DNA from 2 places in the Actinacidiphila sp. ITFR-21 genome. Region 2 is predicted to be linked to the other one. Evidence: riboswitches for the same ligand, from Rfam matches in the RefSeq annotation. Region 2 holds a riboswitch; the other holds the start of a gene.
The links. Region 2 has a riboswitch for cyclic di-AMP ahead of RLT57_RS24715 (M23 family metallopeptidase). Riboswitches for the same ligand answer to the same signal wherever they lie in the genome.
Positions count from the first base shown of each region.

Region 1: it holds a riboswitch for cyclic di-AMP, as region 2 does, so the genes downstream of both, RLT57_RS12360 (M23 family metallopeptidase) here and RLT57_RS24715 (M23 family metallopeptidase) in region 2, are expected to answer to the same signal.

Region 1 is NZ_CP134605.1:2,823,464-2,838,908, forward strand. Features, by position in the region: gene RLT57_RS12320 (DNA polymerase III subunit delta') at 1-553, opposite strand, end outside; gene RLT57_RS12325 (asparagine synthase-related protein) at 1,178-3,487, opposite strand; gene RLT57_RS12330 (MFS transporter) at 4,446-5,861, shown strand; gene lhgO (L-2-hydroxyglutarate oxidase) at 6,180-7,388, shown strand; gene trmB (tRNA (guanosine(46)-N7)-methyltransferase TrmB) at 7,798-8,532, shown strand; gene RLT57_RS12345 (PrsW family intramembrane metalloprotease) at 8,988-10,307, shown strand; gene RLT57_RS12350 (hypothetical protein) at 10,946-11,200, shown strand; gene RLT57_RS12355 (hypothetical protein) at 11,518-11,823, shown strand; gene RLT57_RS12360 (M23 family metallopeptidase) at 12,171-13,256, opposite strand; cyclic di-AMP (ydaO/yuaA leader) riboswitch at 13,269-13,405, opposite strand; gene RLT57_RS12365 (N-acetylmuramoyl-L-alanine amidase) at 13,660-14,325, shown strand; gene RLT57_RS12370 (DUF4240 domain-containing protein) at 14,298-14,930, opposite strand.
Region 2 is NZ_CP134605.1:5,522,343-5,537,787, reverse strand. Features, by position in the region: gene RLT57_RS24790 (sulfurtransferase) at 166-993, opposite strand; gene RLT57_RS24785 (hypothetical protein) at 1,165-1,449, shown strand; gene RLT57_RS24780 (ROK family transcriptional regulator) at 1,653-2,864, opposite strand; gene RLT57_RS24770 (Gfo/Idh/MocA family protein) at 3,096-3,878, opposite strand; partial or broken gene RLT57_RS24765 (ThuA domain-containing protein) at 3,964-4,506, opposite strand; gene RLT57_RS24760 (glycosyl hydrolase family 28-related protein) at 4,438-4,980, shown strand; gene RLT57_RS24755 (hypothetical protein) at 4,974-5,567, shown strand; gene RLT57_RS24750 (InlB B-repeat-containing protein) at 5,474-5,758, shown strand; gene RLT57_RS24745 (thymidine kinase) at 5,853-6,503, opposite strand; gene RLT57_RS24740 (alkaline phosphatase family protein) at 6,652-7,845, opposite strand; gene RLT57_RS24735 (DUF5998 family protein) at 7,845-8,429, opposite strand; gene RLT57_RS24730 (GNAT family N-acetyltransferase) at 8,530-11,427, opposite strand; gene RLT57_RS24725 (HPr family phosphocarrier protein) at 11,593-11,874, shown strand; gene RLT57_RS24720 (GntR family transcriptional regulator) at 12,034-12,708, opposite strand; gene RLT57_RS24715 (M23 family metallopeptidase) at 13,044-13,970, opposite strand; cyclic di-AMP (ydaO/yuaA leader) riboswitch at 13,986-14,138, opposite strand; gene RLT57_RS24710 (M16 family metallopeptidase) at 14,342-15,445, opposite strand, start outside.

The DNA.
Region 1 (15,445 bases), 2.7 Mb from region 2:
GGGAGCGGATGGTGGGGAGGGCGTCCTCGACGGAGGGGGCGCACAGCAGCCAGACGGTGCGGGGGGCGGGTTCCTCGATCGCCTTCAGCAGGACGTTGGCGGCGCCTTCGGTGAGGCGGTCGGCGTCCTCCATGAGGATCACCTGCCAGCGGCCGCCGGCCGGCGAGAGGTTGGCGCGGCGCACCAGGTCGCGGGTCTCCTTGACGCCGATGGACAGCAGGTCGGTGCGCAGGGACTCCACGTCGGCGTGGGTGCCGATCAGGGTGGTGTGGCAGCCGTCGCAGAAACCGCAGCCCGGGGCGGCGCCGAGGGCCCTGTCGGGGCTCGTGCACTGGAGGGCGGCGGCGAAGGCGCGGGCGGCGGTGGCGCGGCCGCTGCCGGGGGGGCCGGTGAAGAGCCAGGCGTGGGTCATGCGGGAGCCGGCGGTCGGGGGGGAGCCGGCGCCGGCCGGGGCGGTCGCGGCGGCTGCGACGAGGGCGTCGGCGTCCTGGGCGGCGGCGGAGAGTTCGGCCACCGTGCGGGGTTGGCCGACCACGTCGTCCCATACCGTCATGCGTCCGACCTCCGCGGTTGCTGGTGTTGCCCGGGGGCACCCGGGGGCGGGGCCGCTTAGTGGGGCCCGGGGCGCCGTCCTGACCTCATTGTGCGGTACGGCGCTGACAGCGATGCTCGGGGCGGTTCGCCCGGCTCCTTCCGTGCGGCTGCCCTTCCCTCCCCCGCGAGGCGCGGGCACACGTGGGCCCGCGCCTCGCGGCCCGCCCGGACATGCCCCCGCCCCGCCCGGCCCGCACAAGACCTGTGCCCGCGCAGCCCAGCCCAGCCCGGCCCGCGCAGCCCCACGTCTGCCCAGGCTTACCCCGCGCAAACTCACCCGCCGACCGCCCAGCCCCATGCCGCCCAGCCCGCACCGGCCCCGCACGCACGGTTCCACCGGCACGCCCCGCTCCCGCACCGCCCCAACGTGCCGCCCGCCCCCGCCCCCGGACGTACACCGCTGGCCGCCGCCAACCGCTGCCGACCCCCGGTCGGAAGTCCCGAACCCGAGCCGACCCCCGCACCCGCACCCGCACCAAAGTCCAAGCCCGCGCCCCCGTCCCCACACCCCCACCCCGCCCGGTCCCGCCCGTCGAAACGCCAGGAGCCCGCGCCCCCGCGCTCCCCTCCTCCGCCGAAAACCTCAGAGCGCCAGCCGCTGCACTCCCGACGCCACTGCCCGCTGCTCGGGCTCGCCCGCGGCGCCGGTCCAGCAGGAGCCGCGGCGGGCGAGCAGGCGGCGGAGCCAGAGTTCGACGGCGACGAGTTCCGCCAGGCCGTCGAGGCCGACCGGTTCGCCGCGGGCGGCGGCGGTGAGGGCGGTGCGGATGGCTGCCGCGTCGATGAGGCCGGCGTCGGCGAGGAGGGGCGCGTCGAAGAGGGCGAGCAGGGGGTCGAGGGTGCTGCGCAGGCCGATCCGGGCGGCGGTCGCGGCGACGGCGGAGGCCGCCGAGGAGGCGCCCCAGCCCGGGGGGAGGTCGCGGACGCCGGCGCCTTGGAGGACCTGGCGCAGGATGTCCGCGCGGGCGCCGGGCCGGACCCGGAGGGCGCCGGGGAGGGCCCGGGAGGCGCGTACCACCTGATTGTCGAGGAAGGGCGCGTGCAGCCGCTGGGAGGAGATCGCCACCGCCTGCTCCAGGACCCGGAAGTCGGCGGCCTGGCGGGCGAGGGCGGCGCGGGCGCGGCGTTCGCCGGGGCGTTCCAGCGGCCAGGGGCGACGGGCCGCGTCCTGGAGCCGTACCGACACCTCGGCCAGCGCCTCACCGGTGAGCCAGCGGGCGGCCGGGCCTGGCCGTACCCAGGCCATCGCGGCGAGCGAGGCGCCGAGCGGCCCGGCGGCCCCGCTCCGCCCGCCCTCGCCGAACTCCCGCCGCAGCAGGCGGAGCCCGGCGTCCTCCACGCCACGTTGGTACGGGGTGCGGGCGAGCCGCCGCGCGGCCCGGTACACGGTGATGGGGACGGTGAACGGCACTAGCGCGGGGTGTCCGCCGGTCGCCCCGTCCGCCCTGGTCAGCGCCGCGACCGGGCCCAGCAGGTGCCGGCGGCGGCGGTCCATCAGCAGGTCGGCCAGCCGCGCCGGGTGGGCGTCGAGCACCTGCCGGGCGCCGAAGCCGATCAGGTGGTCCGCGCCGCCCGCGGCGAGCCGCCGCCGGTGGCGTTCGGCGGTGACCAGCGAGGGGCCGGGCTCGTCGGTGAGCGGGCCGAGCGCGTCGCCGGCCAGCTCCGCGTACGGGAGCGCCTCCTCCCCGCCGGGGACGACGATGTGCCGCAGCCGCGGGTCGGTGCCCATGGCGCGGGCGCGTTCGAGTTCGGCGACCCGGGCGGTGGCCGCGTAGCCCGAACCGGGGCCGCCGACCAGGTCGTTGAAGGTGACGGCGAGCAGCCGCTCGCCCGCCAGCGCGCCGGGGCCGCCGGGCAGCGTCCCGGGCATGCCGGGCAGTCCCGCGGCCAGCAGGGCCAGCGTCGCCGAGGCGCTGCCGCCGGACAGGTCGGCGCCGATACCGGGCGCGGGCTCCTCGTCGGGGCCGGGTACGTAGCGCGGCTGGGCCAGCCGGGCGCGTACCGCCTCGACGAGCGCGTCCCGTACGCCCGCGACGGCCGCTTCGGCGTCGGCGGAGGTGGTCGGCTGGTGGCCCACGGCCAGGGAGAGCTTCGGCTCGTACCCGGTGATCTCCGGCGCGCCGTCCCGCAGGATCAGCGCGTGGCCGGGCGGTACCCGGCGTACGCCGAGGTAGGGCGTGCCGTCGAGCAGCGCCTCGGGGGCGTCGGGGCAGGCCAGGGTCGCGGCGAGGTGGGTGACGTCGAGGCCGGCCTCGATGAGATCGGCGAGCGGGAGCGCGGCGGTGGCGTACGCGGTGCCGCCGGACCAGGGGGTGTGGAAGACCGGCCGGGCGCCGGCCAGGTCACCCAACACTGCGATGCGGCGGCCTAGTTGGAGGACGGCGGTGTAACTGCCCGGCCAGGCGGTCACATGCCGCAGCGCCCCGCCGCGGGCGGCGGTCAGGCCGAGCCGCAACTGGGCGTCGGTGGCGCCGCAGCGGCCGAGCACCGCGAGCCGGGCGATGCCGCCTCCGGCGGAGCCGCGACCGCCACCGCCACCGCCACCGCCGAAGGACCTGCCGTCGCCACCGGCGGACCGGCCGCTGTCGCCGGAACTCCCGTACCGGCCGGAGCCGTTGAGGCCGCCCTGCGGGTAAGGCCGCTGATGCGTACGACCGTTCTGGTACGAGCCGTCGTCGTATCCGGAACCGCCGCCCGCGCTTCGGCTGTTGCCGCCCGACGCGGCCGGGTCGGCGTGCACCACGCGGATCTCGTCGGGCCGCCAGTCCCCCACCGCCCACAGCGGATCCGGGTCCGCCCACAGCAGTTGCGCGCCGACGGGCTGCAGCGAACGTGCTCCGGAGCCGGGCCCGGGACCCGCTGCGGCGCCGCTCCACCCCACCAACCACCGCATAGCCGCCTCCACAGGCTGTGGACAGCCGGTGCGCGGGCGCCATCGCCGCTCCGCCCCGCCTCGTCGCCACGTCTGATGTCCGGAAGTCCATGCTGCCACGTGAAGGAGCGCGCGGAGGCGCATGGGGACACCTGGGGGCGACGGGTCGCCTGTCGGCGGCCGGCGGGGAGGGCCCGTGAGACGAAACGTCTGATTCGCGCCAAGTTCTTCGGCGCAGGCAGTTCTTGATGTGCCGGTGGACCGCCGCCGCGACGGCCGGGCCGGCGGCGGTCGGCGGTTCGGCGGGGGCCCGCCGGGGCCGGCCGCGGCGGCCGTCGCGCTCGTAGTGTGCTCATGCCGTGACGGTGTGCCGCCGTAGCGCACCGGCGTCCCGGCCGGCGGGCGACGGCCCGGGAGGCATGTCCCATCCTCCCGGGCCGGTCCGCCGCCCGCGGGGATGGTGGCAACGGAACTCCTGGCCCGCCCAACCCCGCCAAGCCGCCTGGCGGGGTCGCGGGCCGACCCACGGGCACCATGCAAGCGCCGCCAGCCCGCCCGGCACAGAGCGCACGGCCGGGCGCACGGCCACATATACCGGGAGCACACTCCGGGCCGTGCGCGTGCCGTGCCCGACCGGGCCCGGCCGAGCCCGCGAAGCGCCCTCCCCGGCGCGCGGTCGCATGAAAGGTCGTCATCCGGCCTGTTCAACTCCCGTATCCAGCAAGCACAATGGCCGGTAAGGGACTGGTTTCCGGCCATCCGGTACAAGCCTCTTAACGGTCGGGATGCGGCGAACTACGCTGGGTGTACCCGGTTCGCACCCGTACGCGCGACTCGGGTGTCCGGAGCATGCGCCGCACCCGTTGTGACAGGGCGAACGCGGTGGCTGAATCGGGCTCCAGGGAGGGGCCAACCCCGAACCCCATGACATCACCAGGCCGGCCGGCCTGCCCCCAGCGGCATCACGAGGTGAACCGCAGTGAACAGAGAACACCGCGGGCCGAACGAGAAACTCGGCACCCTTCTCGCTCTGGCGGGCATCAGCAACGCCGGGCTCGCCCGCCGGGTCAACGACCTCGGCGCACAACGGGGTCTGACCCTGCGTTATGACAAGACCTCGGTGGCCCGCTGGGTCGCCAAGGGCATGGTGCCGCAGGGCGCCGCGCCCCACCTGATCGCCGCGGCCATCGGCAGCAAGCTCGGCCGGCCCGTGCCGCTGCACGAGATAGGTCTGGCGGACGCCGACCCCGCGCCCGAAGTCGGCCTGGCCTTCCCGCGGGACGTCGGCGAGGCGGTGAAATCGGCCACCGACCTGTGGCGGTTGGACCTGGCCGGGCGCCGCGGCCCCGGCGGCGGGGGCATCTGGCAGAGCTTGGCCGGATCTTTCGCAGTGAGCGCTTACGTGACTCCCGCGTCCCGCTGGCTGATCACCCCGGCCGACGCGACGGTGGCCCGTGACGCGCCCGCGCCGGGCATGGCCCATGTCGGCCACGTGGATGTGACCAAGTTGCGTGAGGCCGCCGAGGACGCCCGCCGATGGGACTCCAAGTACGGCGGCGGCGACTGGCGTTCGAGCATGGTCCCGGAGTGCCTGCGGGTCGAGGCGGCGCCGCTGCTGCTCGGTTCGTACAGCGACGAGGTGGGCCGCGCGCTGTTCGGCGCCACCGCCGAACTCACCCGGCTGGCCGGATGGATGGCCTTCGACACCGGCCAGCAGGAGGCCGCCCAGCGGTACTACATCCAGGCGCTGCGGCTGGCCCGCGCCGCCGCGGACGTGCCGCTCGGCGGGTACGTGCTCGCGTCGATGTCGCTCCAGGCCACGTACCGCAACTTCGCCGACGAGGGCGTCGACCTCGCGCAGGCCGCCCTGGAACGCAACCGCGGCCTCGCCACCGCCCGCACCATGAGCTTCTTCCACCTGGTGGAGGCGCGGGCGCACGCCAAGGCCGGCGAGGCCCAGGCGTGCGGCGCGTCCCTGGCCGCCGCGGAGGCGCTGCTGGAGCGGGCCAGGGAGGGCGACGCCGACCCGAGCTGGCTCGGCTTCTACTCCTACGACCGGCTGGCCGCCGACGCCGCCGAGTGCTACCGCGACCTGCGGCTGCCCCGCCAGGCCCAGCGGTTCACCGAGCAGGCGCTGGCCCGCCCCACCGAGGAGTTCGTCCGCTCGCACGGCCTGCGGCTGGTGGTCTCGGCCGTCGCCGAGCTGGAGTCGGGCAACCTGGACGCGTGCTGCGCGGCCGGGGTCAAGGCGGTGGAGGTCGCCAACCGCATCTCCTCGGCCCGCACCACCGAGTACGTACGGGATCTGCTGCACCGCCTGGAGCCGTACAACGACGAGCCGCGGGTGCTCGAACTCCGCGAGCGGGCCCGCCCGTTGCTGGCGGCGCCGGCGTAACCGCCCGTCGGCCGACGGTGCTTCCCGACTGCCGGCCGGCCCGGACCGGGCACGGCCCAACCCCCGGCCCGCCCGCTCCCGACGCCGGCGGTCGGCTGCCGGCTGCCGGCGGTCGGCTACCGGCTACCGGCTACCGACGTCCCGCAGCCCGTACCCCGTACCCCGTACCCCGCCGACCGCTGGACTGCCGGAGGCCGGGAGCCGGGGAGCCCGGGGCCGGAGGCCGTACCCGCCGCAACCCAGCAGGTCGCGGCACCCGCCATACTCCGGAAGGGAGAAGAAGACCCCCGACCCGCACCCATGGAGGAACCGCAGACGATGAGCCGCCCCCTGACCGACTTCACCGTGATCGGCGCCGGCATCGTCGGCCTGGCGACGGCGTACGCGCTGCTCAAGGCGGCACCCGAGGCGACCCTCACCGTGATCGAGAAGGAGGCCGCGCCCGCCCGCCACCAGACCGGCCGCAACAGCGGGGTCATCCACAGCGGCATCTACTACCGTCCGGGCAGCCTCAAGGCCCGCTACGCGCTGGCCGGTTCCGCCGAGACGCCGCGTTTCGCCGCCGAGCACGGCGTCCCGTACGAGATCACCGGCAAACTGATCGTGGCCACCGGCGCCGCCGAACTCCCCCGGCTGCACGCCCTCGTCCAGCGCGGGCGCGAACACGGCCTGACGGTACGCGAACTCGGGCCGGCCCAGATCGCCGAGTACGAGCCGGAGGTGGCCGGGCTGGCCGCCATCCACGTCGGCTCCACCGGCATCTGCGACTTCGGCGCGGTCGCCGCGGTCCTCGCCCGCCTGGTCACCGAGGCGGGCGGCACGATCGTCTACGGGGAGCGGGTCACCGCGATCGAGCGGGCCGCGGACGACGAGGTCGCGGTACGGACCGGCGCGGCGACGTACCGCACGCGGGTGCTGATCAACTGCGCCGGCCTGCACAGCGACCGCGTCGCGCGGCTGGCCGGCACCGACCCGGGGATGCGGATCGTGCCCTTCCGGGGCGAGTTCTACGAGCTGGTGCCGGCGCGGCGCGCGCTGGTCCGGGGGCTGGTGTACCCGGTCCCCGACCCCGACTTCCCGTTCCTCGGCGTGCATCTGACCCGGGACGTGCACGGCGGGGTGCACCTGGGCCCGAACGCCGTTCCCGCGCTGGCCCGCGAGGGCTACCGGCGCCGCACCGTACGGCTGGGCGACCTCGCGGACACGGCCGCCTTCCCCGGCACCTGGCGGATCGCCCGCCGGCACTGGCGGCACGAGGTCGGCGAGGTCCGCCGCTCGCTGTCCAAACGCGCCTTCACCGCCGACGCCCGCCGGCTGCTGCCCGCGCTGCGCCCGGCGGACCTGACACCGGCGCCGGCCGGGGTACGCGCCCAGGCCGTGCTGCCCGACGGGACACTGGTGGACGACTTCCTGTTCGGCGGCTCCGGCCCCTTCGTCCACGTCCTGAACGCGCCTTCCCCGGCGGCGACGGCGGCGCTCCCGATCGGCCGCGAGGTGGCACGGCGGGCGCTGGAGGCCGCCGGATGAGGTCGCCTTGCCGGCGGGCCCCCGCGGTGGGCGGTTCGGCCACCGCGCAGGGCCGTACCGCGGCGGACGGCAGCCGGGGGCCGGCGACCGGTACCGGCAGCCGCTGACGGCCGGAGGCCGGCGGCAGCCCGGGGCCCTCCCGTGTCCGCCGCCCGCCGGCCGCCGGCCGCCGGGCCCGCCACCCGTACCCGCCCGCATGCGCACCGGTGCGCACCCGGCGATCCCGCGCCGGCGCCCCCACCCGTCCGGATGGGCACCACTCCGCGCCCGCCGACCCGCAGCAACCCCCTCCCGTACCCGCCGACCCGCACCCACACCGGCACCCGCTCCCGCCCACGCCCACGCCCCCGCCCACGCCCGTACCGCATCCGACGACCCGCAGCGGCGGACCCGTACACTTGAGCGCATCGTGTCCAGTACCCCCACCTCGGTGAAGTTCCCCGCGGGCCCCGCAGCCGACCCGGCCGGTTCGCGTGGTGAGCACCGCATCCGTTCCTTCCACGCGCGGCGCGGCCGGATCACGCAGGCGCAGGCCGCGGCGATCGAGCGGCTGTGGGAGCGGTGGGGCGTGGAGCTGGACGGCGCCCCGCTCGACCCGGCCGCACTCTTCGGCCCCGCCGGTCTGCCCGTGGTCGTGGAGATCGGTTTCGGCATGGGCGACGCCACCGCCGCGATGGCCGCCGCCGACCCCGGCACCGGCATCCTCGCGGTGGACGTGCACACGCCCGGCCAGGGCCATCTGCTCGCGCTCGCCGACCGGGCCGGACTGACCAACGTACGGGTGGCCAACGGCGACGCGGTCATACTGCTGCGCGACATGCTGCCGCCCGCGTCCCTGTCCGGCCTGCGCGCCTTCTTCCCCGACCCCTGGCCCAAGGGCAAGCACCACAAGCGACGGCTGATCCAGCCCGCCTTCCTCGCCCTGGTCACGCCGCTGCTGCGGCCCGGCGCGGTGGTGCACTGCGCGACGGACTGGGAGCCGTACGCCGACCAGATGCTGGAGGTGCTGAGCGCGGCGCCGGGGCTGGTCAACCGCTACGACGGCTTCGCGCCGCGGCCGGACTTCCGCCCGCTGACGAAGTTCGAGCGGCAGGGACTGGCGAAGGGGCACGTGGTGCGGGACCTGCTCTTCACCCGGGCCTGACCCCGTACACACCCTCGCGTACGGGTGGTTGCTGCCCGTACTGTCTACAGGTGTCCATGTACTCGCCTTCATCGGATTCGTCCGATTCGACCGCCGTCTCCGTCACGGGCGAACCGGAGGCCGCGGCCTTGGCTGAGCCGGGAGCGGGATCGGCGCCCGGGGGCGCCGCGCAGACGTCCGGTTCCGGGCCCGCGCCCGCGCCTGGAACCGGGCAGCCACCGGGCACACGGCCGACTCCCAGCACGTTGCCAGGTCCGGGCCCAGGTCCAGGCCCAGGCCCGAGTCCGGGCCCGGGTCCAGGCCCGAGTCCGGGCCCAGGTCCAGGCACGCGGCCGACCCCCGGCCCCCAGCCTGCCGTCGGCTCATGGCCGACGCCCGGCGCCCCGCCGACCTCCGACGTGTGGCCGGCCCCCGGCACGGCCCTCGCCCCCGCGCCCGTGCCCGCGCCCGCCCCCGTGGCCCCCACCGTCACCGACACCCCCGCGTCCGCCTGGCTCTCCCTACCGCGCCGCTCCATCTGGGAGAGCAAGGCCGTACGGACCGGCGCGCTGTTCACCGCCCTCGCCGTATGCGGTGTGATCATCCTCGCGCTGGTGCGGCAGCACATAGGTACCGGACCGTTCCTGATCGGCCTACTGCTGGCGATCCTGCCGGTGCCGCTGCTGCTGTGGGCGTTCCTGTGGCTGGACCACGTGGCGCCGGCCCCCTGGCAGAACGTGGTCTTCGCCATCGCCTGGGGCGCGTGCGCCGCGACCCTGGTGGCGATCTTCGCCAACGAGTACGGGGAGAAGCTGGTCTCCTCGGCGTTCTCCGGTACGCCGTCCCAATCCGACCACTGGAGCGCGACGTTCGTGGCGCCGCTGGTGGAGGAGACGGCGAAGGGCACGGCGGTGCTGCTGCTGTTCCTCTTCCGGCGCCGGGCGTTCGCGTCGATCGTGGACGGCATCGTGCTCAGCGGGCTGGCGGCGGCGGGCTTCGCGTTCACCGAGAACATCCTCTACCTGGGTACGGCGGTCAACGAGGACCGCGACCTCGGATCGACCGTGCTCGGTTCGACGACCGCGGCGACCTTCTTCGTACGCGTCCTGATGACGCCCTTCGCGCACCCGCTCTTCACCTCCATGACCGGCATCGGCTTCGCCGTCGCGGCGACCGTGCGGCCCGGCCGCCGCTGGCGCTGGCGCTGGGCGCCGCCGCTGGCGGGCTGGCTGCTCGCGATGGTGCTGCACGGCACCTGGAACGGGTCCTCCCTCACCTCCCCGGGCACCTTCCTGACGGTCTACGTGACGGTGATGCTGCCCGCCTTCGGCCTCGTCGTCTGGCTCGCCTTCTGGGCCCGCTCCAACGAACTGCGCACCATCCGCACCCACCTGCCCGTCTACGCCGCCGCCGGCTGGCTGGCCCTTTCCGAACCCGCCGCCCTGGGCTCCATGAGCGTCCGCGCCACCGCCCGCCGCGAGACCCGCCGCTTCCACGGCGACGCGGCGGCCCGCGCGGTCCGCGACTACACCGCCTTCGCCACCCGCCTCGCCTTCCTCCGCGCCGCCGCCACCCGTGGCGCCCCCACCCCCGACTTCGCCACCCGCGAGTCCGAGCTCCTCCACCACCTCTGGTCCCTCAAACCCTGGGGCCGGCCCGCCCTCCTCGCCGCCGCCCTCCCCCCGCCACCCCCGTTCTTCCCCCCGCCCCGCACCCCCCGCTGGGGCCCGCCGCCGCCCTACTACCGACCGCCGACGACCTACGCGCCGCCGCCGACGGCGGGCAGGCGCCTGTGATCCGCGACCCGGCCCACAGGATCGACGTGCCCGGCCCCAAGCAAGCGGACGATCGGGCAACCGGCCGACGGCACGGCTCGGGCGACCTGCGGCAACCGCGAGAGTAGTTCCCCGGTGGGGGATTGATTCCCCTGATGGGTTCGATCTGGAGAAGAGGTTGGGGCGCTGTAACACTCTGGGCTTGACGGGCTCGCGCTGGTCCTCGGGGCGGGGGAAGGCGTCGGGGGGGGATCGCGGAGTCGTCGCCGTGTCACCGTCTGGTTGCCCGGGGGCCGGCGACGGCGGAGCGGTGCGCCGGCGGGGCGGGGCGGCGTGCCGGAGGGGCGTCCGTCGGGCGTGCGGCGGCGGTTCGCCGGGGCCGTGGGCCGCGAGGTCTGTCGGCGAACCGGCCGCCGGGGGAAGCGCGGCGGGCGGGGAAGCGTGGGAGCGGCGGGGGTGGTAGGGACGGCGGGGCGCGGGCGTGCCGGGCGCCGTGGCGTACGGGACGGAGCCGCGGGCCCGGTGGCCGGTGGCGGACCGGCAGGCCATGCGGGCATTGCGGGCGCGGGCGCGGGCCCGGATGGATCCGGTGGACCTGGGGCTCGGGCCGCGGACCGATCCGCGGGGCCGGGAAGGTCGCCGGGCTGACGCACAAGCACATGACGCGGCTGCTGGGCCGCCCCGAGCACAAGTACGGCTACGTGGAGCGCGGCGAACTCGCCCCTCTGGGGACCGAGGTACTGGCGCCGATCGCCCGGATCCTGCGTCTGTCGGACCGCGAGTGGGAGGCCCTGGTGCTGTACGCGACCGGGCTGCCGCCGGCGTACGCGCTGGACCCGCGGGTGGGGAGGGCGGTGCCGCGGCCGTGGGAGCGGGTGCGGCGGGGCCCTTCGGGGTGCCGGGCGGGCGGCTGATGTTCGTCCTCTTCGACCGCGCGGGTCCGCCGCCGGCCCGCCCCCCGATACACGCGCCCGCCCGCAGGTCCGTCGACCCGCAGGACCAGGGCCTGTCGCCCGGTTCTCCCGCGGGCGGCCGGAGTCGGGGTCCCGCGCGGGCGGCTGCGAGACGCAGGAGCGAGGCGGCGTGGTGCGGCGCCGACCGGCTGCGAGACGCAGGAAGCGGGCGACGTAGTGTGGCGTCGACCGACGAGAGCGCGGCAGGTGCGCGTGCCGGGCCCCGCGACGCCGCGGAGGTCCCGACGGCAGGCCGCGGACGTGAGGAGGGCAAGGGTATGGCTGGGGTGTCGGCGAGTGTCGTGGCCGCGGGCGGTCTGATCGGCGGGTACGGGGTGGCCCGGTGGACGAAGCGGCGCGAGCTGGGCGGCGTGGCGCTGGCGGCGGCGGGCGCGGTGGCGGCGCGGGAGTGGAAGCGGCAGGCCGGGCTCGGCGCCGCAGCCGGCCTCACCGGCGCCTACCTCGCCGCTTTCGCGGGCGCCCATCCGCTGGCGAAGAAGGTCGGCTCGTGGCCGGCGGTGTTCGCCGTGGCGGGCGGCGTGGCCGCCGCGTCCTGGGCGGTCGCGGGCCGCGGCGGGGAGTAGTGCGGGGGCGCTCCGCGGGCGGACGTTACGGGGGTGGGCGGCAACGAGTGCCGGTACGTACGCCGGTTGCGCGTCCCCCAACACCGGGGCGCCCGGCTCCGTACGGCTGACGCGCCCGGCTCCGTACCACCGCCCGTACGGCTGACGCGACCGCCGCCGCCGGCGCCACGCCGCCCGGCTCGCGCCGCCCGGTCCACCGGGTCACTGGGCAAAGCAGTGCCGGCGGCGGCTCAGCGCCCACTGCTCTGGCGCAATGCCCCGCGCCCCGCGCCCCGCGCCCCGCGGCCCATGCCCCGCGGCCAGCGCAGGCACCGGCCCGGCCCCGCGGCCAGCGGCCCCGCGGACCGTCAGACCTCGACCCCGTGCTGTCCCAGCCACGGCAGCGGGTCCACCGCGTCGCCGCCGCCGGGCCGTACCTCCAGGTGGAGATGGGGGTTCGGGACGTTCCCGGTCGCGCCCACGCGGCCGATCGTGTCGCCGGTGGTGACCGGGCCGGCGGTGACGACCATCGTCGAGAGGTGGCAGTACCACACCTCGGTGGCGTCATCGAGGGTGACCACGACCCGGTAGCCGTAGGAACCCGCCCAGCCGGCCGAGCTGACCGTGCCGCCGTGGACGGCGTGCACCGGGGTGCCGGTCGGGGCGTCGAAGTCCTGGCCGACGTGGATGTTGCCCCAGGGGTCGGTCTCGCCGTAGCCGGCGGTGAGGGTGTAGCAGCTGACCGGCTTGAGGTAGGAGGCGGCCAGGCGGGTGAGCCGGTCGGCCTCGGCCTGGGCGGCGGCTTCCGCGTCGGCCTTCGCCTTGGCCTCGGCCGCGGCCTTCGCCGCGGCGGCCTGCTCGCGGACCTTCCGCGCGGCCGCGGCGCGGGCGGCCTGTTCGGCTGCGGCCCGCTCGGCGGCCTCGCGCTCGGCGCGGGCGACGGCCTCGCGGGCCTGGGTGGCCTCGCCGACGACGCGGTTGAGCAGTGCCTCGCCGGGGTCGGGCACCCGGGCCGCGTGCTGCGCGGGGGTTTGCGGCTCGGCGGCGGGCTGCGCGGCGACCGCCGCGGCGTCGGGGGCCGCGGCCGCGGCGGGCAGCGCGTCCGGTACGGAGATCGGCGCCGTCACGGCGCCGTCGGGCGCCGCGACCGCCGTGGCCACCCCGCCCGCGCCGACCGCGGCCATCGCCGCCATGCCGAGGACCGCGGACCCGCGGGACAGGTTCCGCTGCCGGGGCACGGGCACGGCGGCGGGGAGCGGAAGGGGGAGCGGCTGCGGCGCGCCGCGCGGGTCCCGGGCGGCCGGCTCGCCGGCGGGGAAGCGGTCGGGAAGGCCCGCGGAGTCGGTCAGGCGGGCGGGAAGGCCGCCGGAGAACTCAGCGGGGAACTCGTCCCACTCCCGGGCCGGTTCGGCCTCGGGCCGGGCAGGTGCGTAGGCAGGCTGGTTCGACGCCACGGCGGGCGCACTCCTTTCCTTCCCTCTCGCCTACCGGGTTAGCTGACGGGTTCGGAGCAGGAAGGTCTCCTACGGGCCTGGTCGCTGCCCGATTCACCCCAGATGTTGGGTCCCCGGTTCCCGCGGACGGGATTCGGCAAGCGCACGGTGCCGCCTCTTACGGCGGTGGTGACGACCGCGCTGCGTTATCAAACGTTAATAGAGCCAGGCAGGTTTTCCAAGCGGAATCGGAGAGTTGGCGGCGATCATCAATCGGACACCAGCTACCCATCAGGGATGAACACGACGCACGGTGTCACCCAGCAGTGACGTGAGCGTGTGTCAGTTGTTATGCGCACACCACTGGTCGGCTACACTGAGTGAGCAGATATCGACGAACGGTACGGCGAGGGAGGCGGCAGCGATGACCGTACGACCGGAGGCCCCCGGGGAGCCCGCCGGGGAGCGGCCCGCCCCCACCGGGCCGGCGCACCCGGCCCGCCGCTCGCTCCTGCGCGGCGGCCTCGCCCTCGGCGCCGCCGGCGGCGCGGTCCTCACTGGCGCGCTCTGGGGCGGCGAAGGCAGCGCGGACGCGGATCCGGCGGTCGACTGGCCCGGCGCCGCCTGGGCCCCGGCCAGCACCGCCAACTACACCGCCTCGGACCGCCCTTCGGCCTACCCGGTCGAACTGGTGGTGATCCACGTGACCCAGGAGACCTTCGCCGACACCGTCCGCCTCTTCCAGGACCCCGCGCACGCCGCCACCGCGCACTACGTCGTCCGCTCCGCCGACGGCGCGATCGACCAGTGCGTGCGCGAGCACGACATCGCCTGGCACGCGGGCAACTGGGACTACAACACCCGCAGCGTCGGCATCGAGCACGAGGGCTGGGTCGACGACCCCTCGTACTTCACCACCGCGCTGTACCGCTCCTCCGCGCGCCTGACCGCCGCCCTCTGCGACAGGTACGGCATCCCCAAGGACCGCGACCACATCATCGGCCACCACGAGGTCCCCGGCGCCGACCACACCGACCCCGGCCCGGCCTGGGACTGGACCGGCTACGTCCGCCTGGTCAACGGCGGCTGACCGACCGAGCCGGAGCCGAGCGGGAACATCGCGGTCAGCCGCGGCAGCCGGCGCGCAGACTCGGCCTCGTCGAGCACCGACCAGCGGCTCCCGGCCGGGGTGAGACCCGGCGGGTTGCGGGCGGGGGTGCCGCGCAGGGCGCGGACGTCGGCGTAGAAGGCGTCGCCGCAGTCGTCGAAGCCGCCGACGAGCTCCTCGTAGGCCGAGGGCGCGAGGTAGCCGAGGGACTCCCACTGGGGCCAGGCGTCGTCCGTCCAGGCCGCGCGGGGGCAGCCGGACAGGCGCAGCACCTCGGGCGCGTAGGCGAGCACGTCGGCGTCGGTGAGGGCGGCCTCGAAGACCGGGCGGCCGAGGCCCACCATCCAGAACTGGAAGTGGCAGAAGGTGTCGTCGGAGCACCACCCGCCGAAGACGCGGTCGGCGGCGGCCCACAGGTTCCAGGTGCACGCCTCGCCGGTGACCTGCTCCAGGCACGCCTGGAACGCGATCACGTCCGGCGGCGGGAGGCGGAGGAGCGCGTCGCGGAGCCATGCGTCGCGCTGGTCGCCGCTGAGCCCCCGGCGCCGGCAGTCCGCTATGAGAGTCCAGAAGGGATCGGTCTCCATACCGGCGACTATGCCAGGGGACTGAGACAGAGCCCCCGCAGTTCCACCTGCTGGACGTTCGGTCGGCGGTCAGCGGGGAGGGCTGTCCGGTACACGCTCCGGGGCCGGTTCCGGGCGGATTCGGCCCCGCCCGGACACGGGTCCGCGGTCGGCAACTCATCGGCCGGACAGCGGAGTTGCGGGTCGCCGGCTTCACGTCGGCGACGGTCCGGCCGGGCCCCGGCACCGATACGGGCGGCTGTCGCGGATGTCTGTTTCTGTGCACTGCGGCGCCGGACGCCGCCTGCCGCCGGGTCGGCGGGCGGCGGGCGGCGGGCGGCGGGCGGCGGGCGGCGGGCGGCGGGCGGCGGAAAGCAGCGGAAGACGCGGTCGGCCACGGCCGAAAACGGTGGTCGCCGGGCCGGAAAGGTGCAACGCGGCTCTTGACCGCGGGCAGTGCCGCACTGCAAGAATCCGTGTGCCATTGGTTGATTCTGTTCATTGCTGGTCTGTTCTGACGCCCTATCCGTGGGTGC
Region 2 (15,445 bases):
ACCGGGAGCCGACGGCCGTGAGGGGCAGCCGCCCGAGGGTGGCTGCCCCTTACCCGTACCGGCGCGCGCGCCGGCGCCTGCGGCCCGGGACCGGGGTCGTTCACGCGCGGGTCGCGGGCGCCGGCCCCGGACCGGGCCCGCAGGGTGGCGGCGGTGGGGCCGGTGTCAGCCCGGGTTCGGGCCCGTTGCCACCGGGCGGGTCGGGTCGGCGGACCAGGCGGACCAGGAGCCGACGTAGAGGGCGGCGGGGATGCCGGCGACGGCCAGCGCGAGGATCTCGTGGGCGCCGGAGACGCCGGAGCCGCAGTAGACACCGACCTCGGCGGCCGGGTGGGCACCGAGGGCGGCGAAGCGGGCGGCGAGGTCGCCGGCGGGCAGGAAGCGGCCGTCGGGACCGACGTTGGCTGTGGTGGGGGCGTTGACCGCGCCGGGGATGTGCCCGGGTGTCCGGTCGATCGGCTCGGTCTCGCCGCGGTAGCGCTCACCGGCCCGCGCGTCGAGCAGCACCCCGCGGCGGGCCAGTCCGGCCGCCTGGTCCGCGTCCAGCTCCGGCATCCCGCCGGGGGCCGCGGTGAAGTCGCCGCCGCCCGGCGCGGGTTCCTCCGTGCTCAGCGGCAGCCCCGCGGCCTTCCAGGCGGCGAGGCCGCCGTCCAGCACCCGGACCCGCCGGTGGCCCGCCCAGCGCAGCAGCCACCAGGCGCGGGCCGGACCCCAGCCGTTCCAGTCGTCGTACACGACCACGTCCCGGTCCCGGCCGACCCCGGCGCGCCGCAGCGCGGCGGTGAGGTCCTCCGGGCGCGGCAGCGGGTGCCGCCCGCCCGCGCCGGGCGGCCCGGCCAGTTCGGCGTCCAGGTCGACGTAGCGCGCGCCGGGGATGTGGCCCTTGGCGTACTCCTCGGCCCCCGGCGGGCCGCCCATGCGGTAGCGGACGTCGAGGATCGCCGTCCCGTCGGGCACGTCGGCGAGTTCCGCCACGGAGATAATGTGTTCCATCCGCCCATTGTGACAGCCGCCCCCGGACCGCCGCCCGCCCCCGTGGGCGACGCGCGCCAGGACACGGCACGTCACGACGGCGCCGGGCCGCCCGCGGTGGAACGATCGGCGCGCACCGACACCGAACTGCCGGGCGCGTGGCAGGGCGCCCCCGCGCGGAGTACGTTTCCCATGACCGAGGTACCGAGCCGGCGGTCGCCGGGCACGCCCTGCTGGGCCAGTCTGATGGCCGAGCGGGCCGAGCGGGCGCAGGACTTCCACGGGGCGCTGTTCGGCTGGGAGTTCGCCCCGGGGCCGCCGCAGCTGGGCCGCTACACGCTGGCCCCGCCGGACCCGAGGTCCCGGCCACCCGCACACGCACCGCCGACCCCACCCGACCCGGCGGTCCGGGGGGCGGCCGTCTTCCCGGCGGGCCGCCGGCGCACCCCGGTGCTGCCCGCCACCGCCGACCTGTGAGGCGCAGCCGTCCGGCAGCCGTCCCGTCACCGGCGGCCCTGCTCATCGCAGTCCCGCCGCCCGGAGGCGGCAGCCCTCCCGACGGGTTACCGGCACGCCCGGCCGGTGCCGCCCGCTCCGGCGCGGTCCGCGCCGAAGGCGCGGCCTTCCGCGGGTGCGCCGGCCGTAAGGGAGCCGCCGGCTGCTTCCGGTTCGGCCGGCCGTCAGGCCGGTTCCGCCGCGGCCGGGGCCTCGCCCGTGGTGGCGGAGAGGGTTTGGGGCGCGTCGGCGAGTACCAGGCCGGCCGCGCCGCGTACCTCGGCGCCGTCGCCGAGGCCGCCGGTGACGATCTCGACGCTCTCCGCGGCGGAGGGGAGGGTGTGGCGGCGCAGCCCCGCCCGCATCGGTTCGAGGATGTCCTCGCCGGCGCTCGCCAGGTCGCCGCCGACCACGATGAGGCTGGGGTTGAGGAGGGTGACCAGCGTGGACAGCGCCCGGCCGACCGCGTCGCCGGCGTCCCGGATGGCCCGCAGCGCGCCGGTGTTGCGGCGGCGGATCAGTTCGGGCAGGTCGCGGGCGGACACCTGCTGGCCCCAGCTGTCGGACAGCAGGCGGGCGATGGCGACCGGGCTGGCCACCGTCTCCAGGCAGCCGCGGTTGCCGCAGCGGCAGATCAGGCCGTCGGTGATCAGCGGCAGGTGGCCGATCTCGCCGGCCAGGCCGCGGGCGCCGAGCAGCAGCCGCCCGTTGCTGACGATGCCCGCGCCGATGCCGGCGGACAGCCGTATGTAGACCATGTCGCCGGACTGCCGCCCGGCGCCGTACATCCGTTCGGCCAGTGCCCCGGCGTTGGCGTCGTTGGTGACACGAACCGGGAGCGAGGTGCGGCGGCGCAGTTCGTCGGTGAGGTGCATGCCGACCCAGCCGGGCATGATGCCCTCGGCGCCGAGCGCTCCGCTGTGCTTCTCCACCGGGGAGGCGATGCCGGCGCCGATGCCGAGCACCCGGGCGCGGGTGACACCGCTCTCCTGGAGGGCCCGTCCGACCAGGACGGCGACCAGGTCGAGGGTCTCCTCGGGTGCCCGGTCGACCTCCTTGGCCACCCAGTGCTCCCACAGCACCGACCCGAACAGGTCGCAGAGGATGACCCGGACGTGCTGGTGTCCGATGTCCGCGCCGATCGCGTACCCGGCGCTCGGCACCAGCGACAGGGACTGCGCGGGCCGCCCGGTGCGCCGCGGCTCCGGCTCCTCGGGGCCCTCGTCCTCGGTGACCAGGCCGATCGCGATCAGGTCGGCGATCAGCGAGGAGACGGTGGCCCGGGACAGGCCGGTCACCCGGACCAGTTCGGGACGGCTGCTGCGAGCGGTGGCGTGCAGGGCCTCCAGGACCCGCAGTCTGCCCACCTCGCGCAGGTTCACTGGTGTGTCGATCATGACTCCCGGGGTGTGGACGGACGGTGCACCGGGTGGCACCGTGCCTTCTCCTCGATCCTTCCGTCAAGAGCCTTGACTTATGACGGAGTTCAGGCAGAAACCCGCGAACCGTTCTATCCGCTGACGCGACTTTGAGTCGATGCCGGATGAATGACGATTCGCCCGCCAGGAGGACGCCTGTGACGACGACCGCACTCCCGCCCTTGCGGACCGGCATGGTGGGCCATGCTTTCACGGGCGCCGCCCACTCCCATGCCTGGCGCACCGCAGGCCGCTTCTTCGACCTGCCGCGCGACCTGGAACTGACCGCCGTCTGCGGCCGGTCGGAGCCGGCGGTGCGCCGGGCGGCCGAGCGCTACGGCTGGACGTCCTACGAGACGGACTGGCGCCGGCTGGTCGAGCGGCATCCTGTACGTGCTCGGCGAGTTCGGCCGACGCCAGGTGCGGGCGGCCGGTGGCGAGCGCGTCGGCGAGGTCGGCCAGCCCCGTGCCGCGCCCGGCGCCGGGGTGGCCAACCGAGACCGGCAGCGGCTGCCACCGGCCCGCCGCGTACAGCTCGACGGGCCCGTCGAAGCCGTTGGGGTCGGGTACGGACAGCGAGCCGGCGGTGCCGTGCACTTCGATGCGCGGCAGCCGGGCGGCATGCGCGTCGAAGCTCGTCACCAGCGTGGACAGGGCGCCGCCGGCGTGTTCCAGCACGCCGGTGACATGCGTGGCGACCTCGACCGGGAAGCGCTGTCCGGCGCGCGGGCCGCTGCCGATGACGCGTTCGGCGCGCGGGGTCGCGGCGGCGCCGGTGACCTCGGCCACCGGGCCGAGCAGGTGGACCAGGACGGACAGGCAGTAGGGGCCCGTGTCGAGCAGCGGGCCGCCGCCGGGGCGGTAGTAGAACTCCGGGTCGGGGTGCCAGGCTTCGTGCCCTGGGGTGGTCATGAAGGCGGTGGTGGCGACCGGGGTGCCGATCAGCCAGTCGTCGACGGGTTTGCGGGCGGTCCGGGTACCGGTGCCGAGCACCGTGTCGGGCGCGCTGCCGACCCGTACCCCGGCGGCGCGAGCGGCGGCCAGTGGCCAGCACGTCGATGTCGGGGTCGGTGGCCACCCAGTACTGCTCGGTGTGCACCGGGAAGTCGGCGAGGCCGGCGATCACCGGGTGGTCGGCGCGCTCCGGGCGCAGGTGGACGGTGTGAGAAACGAAGCCGGGCGGGTGCATCAGGAACTGGCCGCCGGTCAGCAGGGTGTAGTCGACGTCGCCGCGGAAGGAGTCGACGATGCCGCCGTGCCAGCCGGCGAATCCGGTGCCGGCCTCGACCGCCCGGACCAGGCCCCTGGTCTGCTCGCCGGTGGTCTCGCCCATGCTCCAGCACTGGATGATCAGGTCGGTCGCGGCCAGCAGACCGGCGTCGCCGTAGACGCCGAGGCTGTCGCAGGTCTCGACCGTGAAGCCTTCGCCGCCGCTGACTGCACCGTCCAGGTCTCCACCGACGGCAGCCGCTTCCGCGACACCGGCCGTACCGGGGCCACCGGCGCGGGCCCGGCCTTCACCACCGCCTTCGCGGCCACCGCCGCCCGATGGGTGCGGCTGGTGATCAGCGGCTACGCGGCCGGCGCGAACAGCGTGGCGCTGGCCGGACTGGAGGTCCACGACCAACGGGTGGTCACCGCGCGCCCGAAGCTGATCCACGCCCGCTACCCCACCGACGACCCCGTGGTCGCCGACTTCGACCTGCGCGACTACGGCGCCGACGCCACCGGCCGCCGGGACGCCACCGCCGCCGTGCGGGCGGCGCTCTACGACTGCCAGGACGCGGGCGGCGGCACGGTGTGGCTGGGCGCGGGCACGTACCGGATCACCGACACCGTGGAGGTCCCGGCGTTCTGCTCGCTGCGCGGCGACCGGCGCGACCCGGACCGCGGTTCGGGCCCGTACGGCACCGGGGTCCGCGCCGACCTGCCGTCCGGCGCGGACGGACCGGCGCTGTTCCGGGTCGGCGGCAGCGCCTCCGTGCAGGGCGTGCCACCTACTACCCGCGGCATAGCGCCACCGACCCGGTGCCGTACGGCTACACCTTCGAGATACCGGGCCGCGCCTGGCAGGGCGACCAGAACTACATGCTGAGCACCGTCGCGCACGTCACGATGCTGAACTCCTACCGGGGCGTCGGCGTGTCCACGATGCCCAGCGACCGCGGCGACCCCGCGGTGCAGGGCCAGGTGCACGAGTCGGCGACCCTCCAGGACGTCAAGGGCACGGCGCTCCGCAACGGGGCGACCGCCGGCAACGGCGCCGACGTCGGCACCGGGGAGGACGTCACCTTCGCCAACTCCTACTGGGCGAAAGTCCCTTCGGCGTACCGGCCGCCCGCCAGGGCCGCCCTGGACCGCTGGACGCGGGCCAACGGCACCGGGCTGGTCCTCGGCGACCTGGAGTGGGACCAGTTCTCGAAGATCGCACTGTCGGACTACCGCGCCGGCATCCAGGTGGTGAAGGGCCAGCAGGCCTCGTTCGTCGGCGCCTTCCTGCAGTCCACCGTGGTGCGGACCGACGTCGCCCTCCAGGTCGACGACGTCGACGGCCGCTGGGGCATGGCGCTGGCGGCGGCACCGTCTACCTGCCCGCGGGCTGGTACCGGGTCGCCGGCCGGCTGCGGGTCCCGGCCGGGGTCGAACTGCGCGGCACGGCGGCCGCCCCCAACCGCGACCTGAGCGGCGCCGGCGGCGGCACGGTGACCGTCACCGTGACCCCGGCGAGCGGCTACCGGCTGCTCGGCTGGACGCTGGACGGCGCCGCGCTCCCGGCGGCCGGACCGGAGGTCTCCGTCCCGGTGACCGCCGACGGCACGGTCACCGCCGACGGCACGGTCACCGCCCGGTTCGGGCCGGTCGCGGGCACCTGACCGGCGGCCGTGAGCGGGTCCGGGCGACCGCCGAGAGGGCCGCCCGGACCCGCTTCGCCGTGCCCCGGCGCGGCCGTGCCGCACCGGGGCGGGCTCAGTCGTGGTTGACCGGCAGTACATCGGGGGAGAGCGCGCCCGCCCCGGCGACAGCGCTCGTCATCCGCCGCCGGTGGTGCCGCCGGCACAGCACCTCGTAGCCGGTCTCGCCCGCGTCCCGGTCCACGTCCCCGATGACGACCTGCTCGCCTTCGACCACCATCACGCCGTCCACCGTGCGGGCGTTGTGGGTGGCGCGGGCGCCGCACCAGCACAGCGCCTCGACCTGGAGGGCCTCCACCCGGTCGGCGAGCTCCATCAGCCGCTGCGAGCCGGGGAACAGCCGGGTACGGAAGTCGGTGGTGATGCCGAAGGCGTAGACGTCCTTGCCCAGGTCGTCCACCACCCGGGCCAGTTGGTCCACCTGGACCGGCGCGAGGAACTGAGCCTCGTCCACGACGACGTAGTCCACCCGGCCGCCGCGGCTGATCCTGCCCACCGCGTAGCCGTAGAGGTCGCTGTCGTCGGCGACCTCGACCGCCTCGGTGACCAGGCCGAGCCGCGAGGAGAGCTTGCCCTCGCCGGCCCGGTCGTTGCGGGTGAAGATCACGGACTGGAGTCCGCGGGCGGTGCGGTTGTGGACGATCTGCAGGGCGAGGGTGCTCTTGCCGCAGTCCATCGTTCCGCAGAAGAAGACCAGCTCGGACATGGGTGGGGCGTCGGCCTTTCGGTGGGCGGTCCGCCGGGCGCGCGGGGCGGGGGCGGGGCCGCGGAGTGCGGCACGGGCGGGGGCACAGGTGCCGGGACCGGGTACGGACACGGGACGGGCCAGGTCCTCGGGCGGGCCCGGCGGCGTCTCAGGAGCGTACTTCGAGCAGCGGCACCAACTGCTCGACGGGGGCCAGCGAACCGTGCAGCCCGACCATCCTGGACTCCCCCGGCTCCGTGCGGTTGGCCACGATCGCCATGTCGTCGCGGGCGGCGGCCACCACGTCGCCGATCCGGCCGAGCACTCGGGCCTCGGGGCGCGGCCCGAACCAGCCGGCGTCGACGGCCTCGTCCCGGCCGGCCACCCACATCCGGTCGCCCAGCACCTCGCTCCACACCGCGAGAACGTCCTTGGCCGCGCCGGGCACCGCGTAGACGTGCCGGGCCCGGCCCTCGCCGCCGAGCACCGCGACGCCCGCCCGCAGCTCCCAGTCCTCGTCGAAGTCGACCCGGCTCTCCTCGTCGAAGGGGATGTCGAGCATGCCGTGGTCGGCGGTGACGTAGAGCGCGCTGCGCGGCGGCAGTTGCTCGGCGAGCCGCCGCGCCAGCAGGTCGACCATGGTCAACTGCCCGCGCCAGGCGTCGGAGTCGACGCCGTGCCGGTGGCCCATGGCGTCCAGTTCGCTGTAGTACGTGTAGACCAGCGCGCGGTCGGCGGCGGCCAGCCGGTCGGCCGCCAGGTCCATCCGCTCCTCGCCGGTCAGCCGGCCGAGGAAGCTGCCGCCGGACAGCGCGACCTTGGTCAGCGGGGTGTCGGCGAACGTGGGCGAGGACACCTGGCAGGTGGCGATCCCGGCGGCGGCGGCCAGCCGGAAGACGGTCGGGTGCGGCTGCCAGAGCGCCGGCTCGACCCAGGGCTGCCAGCGAAGCTGGTTCATCAGCCGGCCGGTGCCGGGGTCGAGGGTGGTGTAGCCCGCCAGGCCGTGCCCGCCGGGCGGCAGCCCGGTCCCGACCGAGGCCAGCGAGGTGGCGGTGGTGGCGGGGAACCCGGCGGTCAGCGGCCGGCCGGTGCCGCCGCGCGAGCTGCCCAGCAGCGAGCTGAGGAACGGCGCCTCGTCCGGGTGGCGCAGCAGCAGCTCCCAGCCGAGGCCGTCCACCAGGAAGACGCACACCCGGTCGGCGGGTGCCAGGACCAGGCCGGTCGGGGGCATGCCGGGGACGGCGAAGCCGGCCAGGGCGGCGGGGATGACGTCGCACAGCGCGCCGGTGCCGTACTCGGGGACCGGGGCGGCACGCGGATCGAGGGGCGCGGGGCCGTACGCGTCGGTGACCGGGTGGGCCATCAGTCCGTTGCCGCTGTCGCCTCGGAGAGCGCCTGGGCGAAGGCCAGCGTCTGGCGGACCGCGTCGGGGCCGTCGCCGGCCTCGCTGACCCGCAGGGACAGGTCGTCGGCGGTGGAGGAGCCGGTGTAGCCGTGGTCGGCCTCGCAGTTGGGGTCGCCGCAGGCGGCGGGCTCCAGGTCCAGCCGGGAGACGGCGCCCCAGCCGATGGTGAGCACCACCTCGCGGGGCAGCGTGCCGGGCTTGTACGACTCGGGGTTGGCGACGACCCGGCTCACCACCACCGACGAGATCCGGCCGATCTTCACCGATTCGGTGGAGGTGGTGGCGTACGGGCTCGGCGAGGTGTCGTCCGCGGCCTGCTCGTCGGTGTGGCTGACCAGGAAACGGCTGGCGGTGAGCACCAGGACGGTGACGTGGCGGCGCACCTCGTTGGCGTCGAAGGTGGTCTCCTGGTGCACCAGGTAGGAGCTGACCGGTTCGCGGCCGACCGCCGCCTCGACGGCCTCGCCCACCAGGGCCGGGTAGTAGCCGCTGCGCTCGATCGCCGTGCGCAGGCCCTGTGTCGTGGTACCGGTCTTCGCCATGCCTTCCATCCTAAGGGCGCGGGGTGCGGTGGCGGCTCCTCAGGACGCGGAAGGAACCCGTCGCGGGCCGGCGGCGGCCCGGGCGCGGAGTCCGGCCGGCTCAGAAGGACGCCAGGGCGCGCGGGCCCAGGTCGGTGCGGGCGGGCGGCCTGGCCAGGCGGACCCAGGCGCCCAGGACGGTCAGGCCGCGGGCCGCGACCACCACCGGCTCCAGGTCGACGGCGACGACCTCCGGCAGGTCGTCGACGAGCATCGACACCCGCAGCAGCAGCTCCTCCAGGGCCGCGGTGTCCACCGGCTCCGCGCCGCGCCAGCCGAAGAGCAGCGGCGCGGCCCTGATGGAGCGGACCAGTTCGGCGGCGTCCCGGTCGGTGACCGGAACCAGTCGGTGCGCGACGTCGCCCAGCAGCTCGGACGGCGCCCCGGCCAGCCCGAAGGACAGCAGCGCCCCGGCCGCCGCGTCCACCCCGGCGCGGACCACCGTGTCCACCCCGCGCGGCGCCATCGCCTGGACGACGGGCAGCAGTTCGGCGGGCTCGCCGAGCCGGGCGGTCAGCTCCTGGTAGGCGCGCTTGAGGTCGCCCTTGTCGGCCAGGTCCAGCCGTACGCCGCCGAGGTCGGCGCGGTGCCGCAGGTGGGGGGCGGTGGTCTTGAGCGCCACCGGGTAGCCGAGCAGGGCCGCGGCGGCCAGCGCGGCCTGCGGGTCGGGGGCGGGCAGCGCCCGGCGTACCCGGATGCCGTAGCGGCCGAGCAGGGCCGCCGCGTCCTCGTCGGACAGTGTGACCTCGGCCTGCGGGGGCGCGCCCTCGGGCAGCAGCCGGCGTACGGCCTCGGCCGCCGCGGCCGGCTGGAGGTCGTCGAACTCCGGTACCCGGCCCGGCGCGCCCGAGGTCGCCCGCCACGCGGCGTAGGAGGCGGCCTCGGCGAGCGAGCCGACCGCCCGCTCGGGGGCGCGGTAGGCGGGGATGCGGACCCCCGCGCCGTCCGGGGAGCCGAGCCGGTCGGCCATGGCGTCCAGGGCGAGGTGGACGACGGCCACGGGTTTCCCGGCGCCCTCGGCGGCGCGGCGCAGGGCGTCGGCGAGAGCGGGGTCGTCGCCCGCCTCGGGATCGGGATCGGGGCCGGCGGGGTCGGGGCGGGCTGTGTCGCGGGCGGAAGCGGCGTCGGGGTCAAGGCCGGTGGCGCCGTCAGGGCCGTCAGGGCCGTCAGGGCCGGTGACGGGGCCGGTGGGCTGTCGCGCGCCGGGCGGCCCGGCGGCCGGCCGGGCCGGTGCGGTGTGCGCGCCGACCCGCGGGGTCACGGTGACCAGCACCGCGTCGTTCCCGGGATCGGCGAGGGCCGCGGTGAGGGCGGCCGCGATGTCCTCCGGGCGGGCCGCGGCGGTCAGGTCGACCGGGGCGGCGGGCCGCAGGCCGGCGGTGAGCGCGGCGTCGTAGGTGAGCAGCCCGATGGACTCGGAGTTGCCGAGGACGGCCACCCGGTCGCCTCGCGGGAGCGGCTGGAGGGCGAGCAGGAGCCCGGCGTCGAGGAGTTCGGTGACGGTCTGCACCCTGATCACGCCGGCCTGCCGGAACAGCGCGGAGACGGTGGCGTCGGGGATGCGGGCTGCGGGGACGGCGTGCCCGGCCGGCACCGAGCCGGAGTGCAGGGCGCCCTTGACCACCACCACCGGCTTGACGGCGGCGGTGCGGCGGGCGAGCCGGCTGAACTTGCGCGGGTTGCCGAACGACTCCAGGTACATCAGCACCGCTTCGGTCTCCGGGTCGTCCTGCCAGAACTGCAGCAGGTCGTTGCCCGAGACGTCGGCGCGGTTGCCGGCCGAGACGAAGGACGACAGGCCGGCGCCCCTGCGGTGCAGGCCGGAGAGCAGCGCGATGCCGATCGAGCCGGACTGGGTGAACAGCCCGAGCCGGCCGCGGCGCGGCATCTCCGGGGACAGCGAGGCGTTGAGGCCGATGTCGGGGGCGGTGTTGAGGATGCCGAAGGCGTTGGGGCCGATCACCCGCATGCCGTGGCCGCGGGCCTGCCGGACGAGTCGGCGCTGCCGCTCCCGCCCTTCGCCGCCGGTCTCGGAGTAGCCGGCCGCGACCACCACCAGACCGCGCACCCCCGCCTCGCCGCAGTCGTCGACGGCTTCCGGCACCTGCCCCGCGGGCACCGCGAGGAGTGCGAGGTCCACCGGCTCGCCGATGGCGCCGACCGAGCGGTGGCCCGGTACCCCGTCCAGGTCGGCCCCGGACGCCGGGAACGCGTGGTTGACCGCGTACAGGCGCCCGGTGAAGCCGCCGGCCACCAGGTTGCGCAGCAGCGTCCGGCCGACGCCGCCGGGCCGGCGCCCGGCGCCGACCACCGCGACCGAGGCGGGCCGCAGCAGCCGCTGCATCGAGCGGGCCTCGGCGCGGTGTTCACGGGCCCGCATGACCTGCACCGACGCCTCGGTGGGCGCCAGGTCGAGGTCGAGGTGGACCACCCCGTCGGCGAAGCTGCGGCGCTGGGTGTACCCGGCGTCGGTGAAGACCTTGACCATCTTGCGGTTGGCGGGCAGCACCTCGGCGGTGAAGTGCAGGATGCCGCGCTCGCGGGCGGCGGCGGCGATGTGCTCCAGCAGCGCGGAGGCGACCCCGCGTCCCTGGTGGGCGTCCTGAACGAGGAAGGCGACCTCGGCGCGGGTGCCGTCGCTACCGGTGGCGGGGCTGCCGTCCTCGGCGGTGCGGTCGTAGCGCACGGTGGCGATGAACTCCCCGCCCACGGTGGCGGCCAGGCCCACCCGGTCGTCGTAGTCGTGATGCGTGAAGCGGTGCACGTCGCGGTCGGACAGCCGGGGGTAGGGCGCGAAGAAGCGGTAGTACTTGGACTCGTCGGAGACCTTCTCGTAGAAGTCGACCAGCCGCTCCGCGTCGTCCGGGCCGATCGGCCGCACGTGCGCGATGCCGCCGTCGCGCAGGACGACGTCCGCCTCCCAGTGCACGGGATAGGGGTGGGCGGGCTGCTCCGTCATGGCCCCAGCGTATGCGGGCGCGCCCCGCTCGCGTCGCCGCCGCACACGGGGCAGTCTGGGGGCTGCGCGGCCGGTCCCGGCACGGCCCGGCGGTGCGAGAGTGGTCGGGACAACCGGCACCACCCGTACCGGCGGCACCCCGTCGGCGACCCGAAGGGCGACACCATGGCTGAGCGCCGCGTCCACGTCGGCTGGGCAGAGGGCCTGCACGCCCGCCCGGCGTCCATCTTCGTCCGCGCGGCGATGGCCGCCGGCGTGCCGGTCACCATCGCGAAGGCGGGCGGCTCGCCGGTCAACGCGGCCTCGGTGCTGGCGGTGCTGGGCCTGGGCGTGCGAGGCGGCGAGGAGGTCGTGCTCACCTCACCCGCCGAGGGCGCGCAGGCCGCCCTGGACCGGCTGGCGAAACTGGTCGCCGAGGGCCTGGAGGAGCTGCCGGAAACGGTCTGAGGGCCCCCGCGACCGACGATTTCCGGCACCGCGGCGCCCGAACCCGGAACGCGGGCAGCGCAATACAGCGGGACCGGGCAATCCCCCATGGATTGCCCGGTCCCGCTTTTCAGGATTTACGGGAGCCGCAATTCTACGACCTTGTATACGGTGCGTTTGTTAAGCGCGGCGGCGCGCTGCGTTTACGGGATGTTTCAGGATCCTCACCGCGGCGGCCCTCTCCACGTGCACGGCGGCCAGTCGGCGGGCCCGCTCGGCGTCCCCGCGGGCGATCGCGTCGACTATCCCGGCGTGCTCCTCCCACGACTCCACCGCACGCGTGCTGCCGCCGTCCCCGTACACCCAGGCGATCTTGTGCCGCAGCTGGGTGAGCAGCGCGGCAAGCGTCGAGCTGGCCGACGCCTGCGCCAGCGTCTCGTGGAACCAGCCGTCCAGCGACGGGAGGTCGGACAGCTGCCCCTGCACGGCACGCTCCTGGCCGAGCCGGACCAGTCCGCGCAGCACCTTCAGATGCGCCTCGGTGCGGCGCTGGGCGGCGCGGGCGGCGCCCAGCGGTTCCAGCAGTCCGCGGATCTCCAGCAGGTCGGCGGCCTCCTGCTCGGTCGGCTCGGCGACCGAGGCCCCCGCGTGCCGGCGGGTCCTGACGAACCCCTCCGACTCCAGGGTGCGCAGCGCCTCGCGCACCGGCACCCGTGAGACGCCGTAGCGCTGCGCGAGCAGCTCCTCGGTCAGCCGGCTGCCCGGCGGGAAGAAGCCGCCGACGATGTCGTCGCGGATGGCCGTACACACCACCTGGGCCGAGATCCGGCGCCCCGCGCCGTCCGCCCCGTTCACATCCGGCTCCGCATCGCAGACTCCGTTTCCTTCCCCGTATTGTGCCGGACTCTATTCCAGCACACCCGGAAATGGGAAAGCACCCCTGGAATTCTTTGTTTGTTTTTGGACAGGAGGGGTGCTATCGGACGGCCGGGAGCGTCCGGAGACGGCCGAAGACGTCCGAGCGCCCCGGCGCGGCGGACCGGGACGCTCGGATCCGGCGGTACGGGGCGGTGCGGCCGGTTCAGCCGGTACGGACAGGTTCGGACAGGTTCGGACAGGTTCGGACTGTCGCGGACGGACTCGGACGGACTCGGACGGACTCGGACGGGTCCGAACTGGCCCGGCCGGGCTCAGATGACGACGCCGTGCGAGGCCAGGTACGCGACCGGGTCGATGTCGGACCCGTAGTCGGGGGTGGTGCGCACCTCGAAGTGCAGGTGGGGGCCGGTGACGTTGCCGGTGGCGCCGGAAATGCCTATCTCCTGGCCCTCGGTCACCGTCTGCCCCGCGGACACCAGCGGCTCGGTGAGGTGGCCGTACAGCGTGTACTTGCCGTCGGCGTGCTTGATGATCACGTCGTTGCCGTAGGCGCCGTCGGCGCCCGCGGAGACCACCGTGCCGACGGCGACCGCGTGCACGGGCGTGCCGGAGTCGACCAGGAAGTCCACGCCGGTGTGCGAGCCGCTGGACCACAGCGAGCCGGAGGCCTGGTAGCCGGTGCCGACGGAGGCGTCGCCGACCGGCTCCATCCAGCCGGTGGCGGTGCTGCCGGCCGTGCCGCCGCCGGTACCGGAGGCGGACGCGGCGGGCAGTGCGGTCCGGGTCTGCGACCGGCTCGCGGCGGGCTGTTGCGCGGCCCGCGCGGTGGGCGCCTTCGCCGCGGCTGCCGCCTCGGCCCTGGCGGCTGCCCCGGCCTTCGCGGCCGCCTTGGCCTTGGTTGCCGCCTTCGCCTTCGCCTCGGCCCTGGCCGAGGCCAGGGCCTGCCGGACCCTGGCCGTCGCGGCGGCCTTCGCCTTCGCGGTGTCGGCGGCCTTGTACTGGCCCTGCTCCTGCGTGGTGAGAGTGCGGACCAGGGCGGCGGTGTGCGCGTTCAGGGCCCGGGTGAACGCGGCGGGCTGCGCCGCGGCCTCGGGGGCCGCCCCCGGGGAGGCCATCGCGGTGGCGCCGATGGCGCCACCGGTGGCCAGTACGGCGACGCCCGCCAGGGTGGCGGCGGTGCGGACCGGGTGGGTGCGGCGGTGCTTCCCGCTGTGCGCGGGCAGGACTTTGAACGCCATGAGGAGGCGTCGCTCCTTTCCTTCCTTCTCGCCTACCGGGTTAGCTGACGGGTTCGGAGCAGGAAGGTCTCCTACGGGGCATCCGCCCGGGCGGGCGGGTGGCCGCGATTCACCCCAGGGACGTGGGTCCCCGGCTCCCCCTCACGGGGGACTCGGCGATGTACGGGTGCGCCCGGTCGGACCGGGCGCCGCTGCCGTCCACGGGCAACGTGCGCCGACGCTAACCGCGCGGTCAGCCGTACACCAAACAGATCAGCCGATATGTAGCGCACGCCACACACCGCCCGGCGGGGCGCAAAACGCCCGGAACCCCGGTGCCTGTGGGGCGACCGGGGTTCCGGGCGGAGGAGGGGGCGGCTGCGCCGCCGGGTTCAGCCGACCACGGTCAGCGGGCCGATGCCCAGCTCGCGGACAGGCTCGGCGATGGTGGCGGCGTCACCCACCAGGACCACCACCAGCCGGTCTAGCGGGAAGGCGCTGACCACCGCGGCGGTCGCCTCCACGGTGCCGGTGGCGGCCAGCCGGGCGTACAGCTCGGCCTGGTAGGTGTCGGGCAGCTCCTGCTCGACCTGGTCGGCCAGGGTGTCGGCGACGGCCGCGGCGGTCTCGTAGCGCAGGGGCGCGACCCCGACCAGGTTCTGCACCGCGACGTCCCGCTCCTCCTCGGTGAGGCCGCCCTCGGCGAGGGTGCGGATCACCTGCCAGGCGTCCGCGAGCGCCGGGCCGGTGACCTCGGTGGCCACCGAGCCGCTGATCCCCAGCAGCGCGGCGCCGGTGCCGTCCGCGGACGTCAGCAGCACCTGCGCGAAGGCCCGCACCCCGTAGGTGTAGCCCTTCTCCTCGCGCAGCACCCGGTCCAGCCGGGAGGTCAGCGTCCCGCCCAGGCAGTAGGTGCCGAGCACCTGCGCCGCCCAGACCGGGTCCTGGCGGTCCGGGCCGGTACGGCCGACCAGCAGCTGGGTCTGCACCGCGCCGGGCCGGTCGACGACCACCACCCGGGCGGTGTCGTCGGAGGTGATCGCCGGGCGCGGACGCGGCTCGGCCTTGTCCCCGGTCCAGCGGCCGAGGGTGTCGGTCAGCAGCGCCGGCAGGTCGATGCCGGTGAAGTCCCCGACGACCACGGCGGTGGTGGTCGACGGCCGCACGTGCGCCTCGTAGAACGCCCGGACCGCGGGCGCGTCGATGCCGCGGACGGTCTCCTCGGTGCCCTGGCGCGGCCGGGAGCAGCGCAGGTCGGCCGCGAAGAGCTCCTTGTACAGCGCCATCGCGGCGCGGCGGGCCGGGTTGGCCAGCTCGTGCGGGATCTCGTCCAGCCGGTTGGCGACCAGCCGCTTGATCTCGCTCTCGGCGAAGGCGGGCGCGCGCAGCGCCTCGGCGAGCAGGCCGAGCGCCTTGTCGAGCCGGGAGGCGGGCACTTCGAGGGAGACCCGCACCCCCGCGTGGTCGGCGTGCGCGGACAGGCTGGCGCCGCACCG